2 regions of the Cupriavidus sp. GW823-FHT07A04 genome follow, and region 1 is predicted to be linked to the other one. Evidence: predicted binding sites of a transcription regulator. Region 1 holds the regulator's gene; the other holds the start of a gene.
What was found. The regulator sigma-54, encoded in region 1, starts transcription at its own class of promoters, with help from an activator protein. The targets are predictions, from matches to a motif close to TGGCANGNAANCTGCTTT.
Positions count from the first base shown of each region.

Region 2: the regulator sigma-54 is predicted to act here: its motif matches at 2,607-2,624, upstream of AC1Q7Q_RS12120 (PQQ-dependent methanol/ethanol family dehydrogenase).

Region 1 covers NZ_JBXAHA010000008.1:62,012-66,187, reverse strand. Annotated here, with positions in the region: gene hpf (ribosome hibernation-promoting factor, HPF/YfiA family) at 314-664, opposite strand; gene AC1Q7Q_RS15255 (RNA polymerase factor sigma-54) at 714-2,189, opposite strand; gene lptB (LPS export ABC transporter ATP-binding protein) at 2,325-3,110, opposite strand; gene lptA (lipopolysaccharide transport periplasmic protein LptA) at 3,157-3,801, opposite strand; gene lptC (LPS export ABC transporter periplasmic protein LptC) at 3,856-4,176, opposite strand, start outside.
Region 2 covers NZ_JBXAHA010000006.1:87,085-91,260, forward strand. Annotated here, with positions in the region: gene pqqE (pyrroloquinoline quinone biosynthesis protein PqqE) at 1-197, shown strand, start outside; gene AC1Q7Q_RS12115 (c-type cytochrome) at 351-644, opposite strand; gene AC1Q7Q_RS12120 (PQQ-dependent methanol/ethanol family dehydrogenase) at 803-2,545, opposite strand; gene AC1Q7Q_RS12125 (quinoprotein relay system zinc metallohydrolase 1) at 2,738-3,670, opposite strand; gene AC1Q7Q_RS12130 (quinoprotein dehydrogenase-associated SoxYZ-like carrier) at 3,667-4,176, opposite strand, start outside.

The DNA of each region.
Region 1 (4,176 bases):
AAAAACCAAGGCCCGAGGTTTCCACCGGGTGTCCCCCCATGCCGGTGTCGGGCGTCTGGCCATTATAGAGCAGGCCCGCTTCCGCTTTGTGCATTGCAATAGCCGATGCGCTCAAGCGGTGCTGCATGCACCGGAATGGCTAGGCCGGTCAACCATGTATTGCACAGCATACACTGGTACATATGCGTTGCGGAATCCCCTGTGTGGCCCGATCGGGTAGGCTGCAACGAAAAAGCCGCGCTCTGGGCGCGGCTTGATTCCATTTTTCAAGGGACTGACACCGACGGCCCGGTATGTGGGCCGCCAGGCACGGTCATTGCTGCATCTGCGATGCGGCCATCTGATACTTGACCGCTTCACGGTCGTGGCTCTGCACGCGATCCTTGTGGCGAATCACCTGCCGGTCGAGCTTGTCGACCAGTGCGTCGATAGCGGCATACAGGTCTTCATGATGCGCTTCGACAAAGATGTCCTTGCCCTTGAGATGTAGATTGATTTCCGCGTACTGCCGCCGGTCCTTTTCTTTTGTATTGTCGACAGAGAGCAGCACACTTACGCCAATGACTTGATCGAAATGCCTGACGATACGCTCCAGTTTCGTTTCCACGTACTCACGCAGAGGGGGCGTGATGTCCAAGTGGTGTCCACTGATCTTGAAGTTCATAGCGTTTCTCCTTCTGAAAGAGCTGCATCAGGCAGGCGATGCAGCTCGGCTACAAAGTCTTACGGAGATTGACCGCGGGAATCTTGAGCGCTTCGCGGTATTTGGCAACGGTACGCCGTGCTACCACAAAGCCTTGCTCGCCGAGCAATTCGGCAATCCGGCTATCGGACAAGGGGTTCCTAGCGTCTTCGGCTCCTATCAATTGCTTGATCAACGCACGGATTGCCGTTGATGAGGCCGCGCCGCCGGTTTCTGTGGATACGTGAGAGCCAAAAAAATACTTCAGCTCGAAAGTCCCCATCGGCGTTGCCATGTATTTATTGGTAGTCACCCGAGAGATGGTGGACTCGTGTAAACCCAGTGTATCGGCAATCTCCCGCAAAACCAAGGGGCGCATCGCAATTTCACCGTGGGTGAAGAAGTTCTTTTGACGTTCGACAATGGCTTGTGCGACGCGCAATATCGTGTCGAACCTTTGCTGGATATTCTTGATCAACCAGCGTGCTTCCTGCAGCTTTTGCTGCAGTCCGGCCGCGCCTGCATCGCCTTTTGCACCGCGCAAAATCTGCGCGTACATGTCGTTGATGCGTAGCCGCGGCATCACATCCGGGTTGAGGTGGGCGATCCATCCGCCGCTCAATTTTCGAACAAAAACATCAGGCACCACGAAGTCCGCTTCTGGCCGGCTGTAGGCATGGCCGGGATAGGGCGCGAGCGAGCGGATCAGTTCATGTGCGGCCTTGAGTTCCGGTTCGTCCACTTGCAGCGCCTTTTTAAGGCGCGTGTAATCGCGCACCGCCAGCAGCTCGAGGTGGTTGGTGACGATGCTCAGCGCCAGTTCGCGCTGCGGATGCTTGAGCCTGCGCAATTGCAGCGCCAGGCACTCGGCGGCGTTGCGTGCCCCGACGCCCGGCGGATCGAAGCTCTGCAGCAGCGTGAGCACAGCCTGGATCTCGTCGACCTCGAACTCGAGCTCCTCCGGCAGCTCGCTGCAGATTTCCTCGAGCGTGGTGCTCAGGTAGCCGTCATCGTCCAGGGACTCGACCAGGAAGATAGCCAGCCCTTTGTCGCGCAGGGAAATCTTGAGCGGCGCCAGCTGTTCCATGAGGTGTTCACGCAGCGTGGGCTCGGCGTCGCGCAGCTGCATCGGGGTTTTTTCGTCGTCTTCGCCTTGCGGGCGGCGGGCGAAGTCGTCCAGGCTCCAGTCGCTGCCGTAATCCTCATTGCTGTCGGAGTAGCTGTCGTCGGCTTCGGGGGCGCCATCGGGACGGTTTTCGCTGGTGCCCTGGCCATCGGCGGGCGCTGGCGCGGGCGCGCTCTGCAGGTTCACCGAGCCGTCCGAGGACACGCGCAACGGGCTGTCCAGCCAGTCGTTCTCACGCTCGAGCAAGGGGTTCTCGGTCAGCGCCTGTTCCACTTCCTGCTGCAGTTCAAGCGTGGACAGTTGCAGCAGCCGGATCGACTGCTGGAGTTGCGGCGTAAGCGCGAGATGCTGCGAGAGGCGGAGCTGTAGCGACGGTTTCATGCGACCTATTTTATGCCCAACTTCCGTACTGATGGAACGGAAATTGCTATCGCTGGTGTCGCTATGATCGTTTGAAGGATAAAAGGCGACACCGAAGCCGCCCGGGGGACGATGCGCGGCAGGCGCCGCGCGCCCTTACATGCGGAAGTTCTCGCCCAGGTAGACCTTGCGCACCGACTCGTTGGCGATGATGTCCTCAGGCTGCCCGGACGCCAGCACCGCGCCTTCGCTGATGATGTAGGCGTGGTCGCAGATGCCCAGCGTCTCGCGCACGTTGTGGTCGGTGATCAGCACGCCGATATTGCGTGCCTTGAGGAAGCTGACGATGCGCTGGATTTCGCCAACCGCGATCGGGTCGACGCCGGCGAAGGGCTCGTCGAGCAGGATGAAGCGCGGCGCGGAGGCCAGCGCGCGGGCGATTTCCACGCGGCGGCGCTCGCCGCCGGACAGCGACAGCGCCGGGTTGTCGCGCAGGTGGGCAATCTGCAGGTCATCCAGCAGGGTGTCCAGCCGGCGCTCGATCTCGGCCTTGCCCAGGGGTTTGCCATCGTTGAGCTGCAGCTCCAGCACTGCGCGGATGTTTTCCTGCACATTGAGCTTGCGGAACACGGAGGCTTCCTGCGGCAGGTAGGACAGGCCCATGCGTGCTCGCTCATGGATGGCCAGGCCGCTGATGTGTTTGTCGTCGAGCACGATATCGCCTTCGTCCAGCGCCACCAGCCCCACGATCATGTAGAACGACGTGGTCTTGCCCGCGCCGTTGGGGCCCAGCAAGCCGACCACCTCGCCGCTCTTCACGTCGAGCGACACGTCCTTGACCACGGTGCGCGAGCCGTAGCGCTTCTTCAGGTGGCGCACGACCAGCGTGCTGCTGTCCTTCAGGGTGGCGGGCTGGGACGGTGCGGTTTGGGTAGCGGTCATGAAGGTGAAGTCAGAATCCGTGGATCAGGGACGTGGCGGCGTCAGGTCAGGGGTTGACGGGGGCAGTTGCCGGCTTGAGCGGCAGCGGATTGGCTGCGGCACCGCTGGCGGGCTGCTCCTGGCGCGGCGACAGCACGGCGCGCACGCGGCCCGACGGGCTGCCCGCGGTCGCGTTCTCGGCGCCGCCGCTGGCCGTGTAGAACTCGTTGCGGCTGTCATAGGTGATCACCGCGCCGCGGATCTCGTCGACCAGCTTGGCGCCGGCCAGGCGGGCCATGCGGGCGCGCCCGATCAGCTTGGACAACTCCTGCTTGCCGTCATATTCGATGCGGTCGCCCCAGCCATCGATGTACTCGTCGACGTTGTCGCGCTTCTGGCGGATATAGGCTTGCTTGCCGCCCTTGGAGGTCGCGACCGCGTACTGGTAGCCCTCGGGATCGGTACGGACTTCGGCCGCGTCGGATTTGAGCACCATGGTGCCCTTGGTCAGCACCACGTTGCCAGTCAGTACATAGACCTGCTTGACGTCATCGTAGCTGGCATTGTCGGCCTCCAGGACCAGCGGCTTTTCGCGGTCGGCCTTTTCGGCGCTGGCGGGCGCGGCCAGCGTGAGGCCCAGGACGGCGGCCAGCGTCAGCAAAGCGGCCGTGCTGCGGCGCAGACAGGACGAAGTCGTCGGGAATGGATTCATGTTGGCGTGATGGCGGTTGACGCGGGCGGTTGGTGCCCGCGGGCGGCTTCGGGGCTACTTCGTGGGACTCGCCGGCGGCGGCCCCGTGATGATGGTGCCGCGTACGTTACCCAGCAATTGTACTTCGCGAGTGACATTGTTGAAGACCAGGCCGTTGGCGGTCATCACCGACGGGCCGCGGGTCAGCTTGACAGCCTTGTCGGTCTTGACGATGTCATCGTTCACCAGCACCTGGAAATACTCCGAGGCGGCCGTCATCTGCGGATCCTTGGCGGGGTCGGGGCCCTGGGTACGCACGATGAAGGCATTGCCGAACAGGTCGATGACCGAGCCTTCCGCGTTCATCGTGCCGCGATCAGAGTGGCCGGTGACGGG
Region 2 (4,176 bases), on a different contig from region 1:
CCGGCGATGCCGCCGCCACGGATCCGGTGTGCGATCGGTCGGGAGACCATGGGAAGGTCATGGAGATCGTGCTACAGGGCAGGCTGGCCGAGGCACAGGCGCGCGGCCGGGAGCACGGGATGGTCTTCCGCAGCGATGGGAATTCGCTCAGGCTAAGCAGCGAAGCGGACTGCGCTGGTAGTGAAAGAGGTAAATAGAAAATCGAGAACAGAAAAATCAAAGACGTTTCACACCGTGCCTGGGCAGCCATGCGGGCCGATGTGAAACGTCCTTGCGAATCCTTCCTTCGTCTCCGGTTTTTATCCGACCGTCAGGTCTGACACCGGTCTCCTCCAATGCTCCTCCAATGCTCATCCGATACTCAGAACCCACTCTGCCAGTTTCCTGGCATCCGTCTCACTGAGCTGATCGTGTGGCGGCATGGGAATCCGTCCCCAAACGCCTTTCCCGCCCTCACGGATCTTTTTCGCGAGCCGCTCGGGTGCTTCCCCGTCGCCCTTGTACTTGCCCGCTACCTCGGCAAAGCCTGGCCCGACTACCTTGGTCTTCATGCTGTGACAAGAAAAGCAGCCGCTCTTGTCGGCCAGCGCCTGCATATCGGGCGCCGCTTCGACCCGGGTGGCACACAGCACCATCGCCACCATCGCGACCGTGGCCGTGGCCGTCAACGGCAGGAATCCTTTCGCCTTCTGCATATCTACGTCCCAATGCTCTGATCATCGACCCGCCCTTGCGCGTGCCGGCGCCGGTGTGCGATGCCGGCACGCGCAGGGCAGCTACGCTACATGGTGTCCGGCAACATTCAGCTCTTGTGCAGCTTGAACACCCACACCGATCCGCCCTGCTCCAGGAAATTCACGCGCTTGGCGACTTCCCCGCCCCACAGCGGCACGGCGCCGCCCCAGCCCGACACCACCGCCACATACTGCTCGCCGCCCTCCTCCCAGGTAACCGGAGGCGCCACCACGCCGCTGCCCGTCTGGAACTTCCACAGTTCCTTGCCGGTCTTGGCATCCGCGGCCTTCAGGTAGCCCTCCGGCGTGCCCCAGAACACCAGCCCGCCGGCAGTGGTCATCACCCCGCCCCACAGCGGCGCGTAGTTCTTGACTTCCCACTCGATCTTGCCGGTCTTGGGGTTGATCGCGCGCAGCGAGCCGATGTAGTCCTCGTTGAGCGGATGGATGGTGAAGCCGGCGCCGAGGAAGGCGGCGCCCTTCTTGTAGCCCACGGGTTCGTTCCAGATATCCATGCCCCATTCATTGGCTGGCACATAGAACAGGCCGGTCTGCGGGCTGTAGGCCATCGGCTGCTGGTTCTTGCCCCCGAGGAAGCCCGGCGCGGCGAACACGGACTGGCCCTTCTTCGGATCGCTGCCCGCCGCCGGGTCGCCCGGCCGGCTTTCCGCGACCATGTTGGGTCGTCCGGTCTTAAGGTCGATGCTGCTGGCCCAGGTGATCTTCTTGACGAAGGGAAAGGCGTTCACCAGCTTGCCGCTGGTGGCGTCGTTGACGTAGAAGAAGCCGTTGCGGTCGGCCTTGCCGCCCAGGCGCTTGCCGTCCTGGTCGAAGGTCACGAACTCGTTGACGCCGTCAAAGTCCCAGCCATCGTTCGGGGTGTTCTGGTAGTGCCAGACAATCTTGCCGGTGGCGGGATCGAGCGCAACGGTCGAGGCCGAATACAGGTTGTCGCCCTTGCGCATGTGGCTGTTCCACGGCCCCGGGTTGCCGGTGCCGAAGTAGGCAAGGCCGGTCTGCGGATCGTAGGTGCCGCCAAGCCAGGTGGCCGCGCCGCCGGTCTTCCAGGTCTCGCCGGGCCAGCTGGCGTTCTGGGTGCCGGTCACACCGTTCTCGGTCTTGTTGCCGTCCTTGTCATACTTGTAGCCCATATGGCCTTCCACCACTGGCCTGGACCACACCATCTGCCCGGTCTTGGCGTCGCGTGCCTCGACCCGTCCCACCACGCCGAACTCGCCGCCCGAGACGCCGGTCAGCACCATGCCTTTGACGATCAGGGGGGCCGCCGTGTAGGAGTATCCGGCAGCATAGTCTTCGATCTTCTCCTTCCACACCACCTTGCCGGTCTTCTGGTCCAGCGCCACCAGTTGCGCGTCGAGCGTGCCGAAGATCACCAGGTTGTCGTACAGGGCCGCGCCACGGTTGACCACGTCGCAGCAGGGCATGATGCCCTCGGGCAGGCGGTGCTCATATTTCCACAGCTTGGCGCCTGTCTTCAGGTCGAGCGCGTAGATGCGGGAATAGGAGGCGGTCACGAACATCTTGCCGTCGTGGATCAACGGCTGCGCTTCCTGCCCGCGCTGCTTCTCGCCGCCGAAAGAGAATGACCACGCCGGCACCAGCTGGCCGATGTTCTTGGTGTTGATGCGGTTCAGCGTGGAAAAGCGCTGGCCTTGCGGGCCCATCCCCCACGACAGCACGTCGCCCGGCGACTTCGCGTCGTTCTCGATCATGGCATCGGTCACCGCGGCCTGCGCCACCAGGCTCGCGGTAGTCGCCGCGAGCACCATCATCACGCGTAACGTCCTCATTGTCTGCTCCTCTCTCTTGTTGTCGATCTTCGCCGGTGTGCCACGCACACCAGACAGACTCTTGGCAATTCCCATGCCAATGGAAAACACCCGCATCCGGGCCCGCGGCAGCCTGCCAATGCCTGGATGGCGTACCAGCGCGGAACACTCCGCTGCCGTTGTTGCGGAATTGAACAGCACACCTGCCCTGACTCAGCGTCCCAACGCGGCGTCCTCATACGCCGGGTAGAGGTGCGTCACATTGCGTACGTACTCCGCCGGCATGGCGCCCCAGCGTGCATATGCGTGCGGCACCGGCATGGCGATCACCTCGGCCAAGTCGCGCCCCTGGGCTGCCGCCTGGGTCATGCGGGCATCCAGCCACTGCAGGTAGCCGCGTGTCTGCGCGACGGCATCCGCGCTGCCGAGCGCCGGTCCGTGGCTGGGGATCAGCAGCCGCGCGCCGCTGTCGCGCAGCAGCACCTGCAATTGGTCCAGGCTGGCCAGCCAGCGCTTGAGATCCGCGTGGGGTGTGGTCGGCACGCGCTCGCGAAACGCCACGCCGCCCGCGAACACAATGCCGGCGCTGCGGTCCACGATCACCAGGTCGTCGGCGGTGTGGCCGTCCATCCGGATCAGATCGAAGGTGTGCCTGCCGATCGTGCGCCGGCCCGGGGTCAGCACGTGGCGCGGCGGCGCCGGTTCGGTGTCGCGCATCCAGTTGCCGCACAGGCGATAGAGGTTGTCGGCATAGGCAGGCCCTTCGCGCCGGGCGCCGTCGATGGTGCCGGCCAGCGCGCTGCCGCCCACGTCGGCATAGGCCTGGTTGCCGAAGAAGTAGTCCGGATGCAGGTTCAGATTGAGCACCAGCCGTACCGGCGCCGCCGTGACCGAAGCAATGGCACGGCGCTGCTGCTCGCCATATTGGCGCGACGGCCCGGTATTGATCACCACCACGCCATCACCCGTGTCGATAAAGGCGGTGTTGATGATGTTGCAGCCGTTGTCCGGCGCGAAATCCGCGTTCGCCCCTTCCAGCAGCCACACGTCGGCGGCGACCTGGCGTGGCGCCAGGCGATAGTCCCCCGCCTGCGCCAGCGCCGCCTGCGCTGCCAGCCATAGCAGGATACCGAGCACGCGCTTCATGGCGTCACCTGCGCCGCGAACCGGTTGCCGTTGTTATCGCGCCCGGTCACCGTCATGCCGCGCTCGCTGGCCCCGCGCAGGTCGAAGGAGAAGATCGGGTTTTCAGCGACCGGTTCGTATAGCGTCAGCCGCAGCATCGCTTCCCGCGTGGCGTCGAGCAGGTTCAGCGACTCCACATGGAAGGCGGGGATACCGGCCACCAGCCCGGTGTCCATCGGGTGCATCACGCGTAGCCGCACCCGGCCACCGGCGCCGCCGAGGCCGGGGAACACGCGCGATTCGACCCGGTTCAGCGTGGTGCTCCATGAGCCGTCGCGGCGGGTCGCGCCCGGCACCGTGCAGCCGCCGCCGCTGGCATCCACCATCACCCCGCCCACATGCCACACGCCGTCCGGCGTGCGGGCCGCCACGCGCACCGGCGAGGCCTGCTCCAGCTTGAAGCGGAACGACAGCGAGGGGCGCACCTTGAGCGGCTCGAACTCCAGCACCTTGCGGATCGGGTTGCG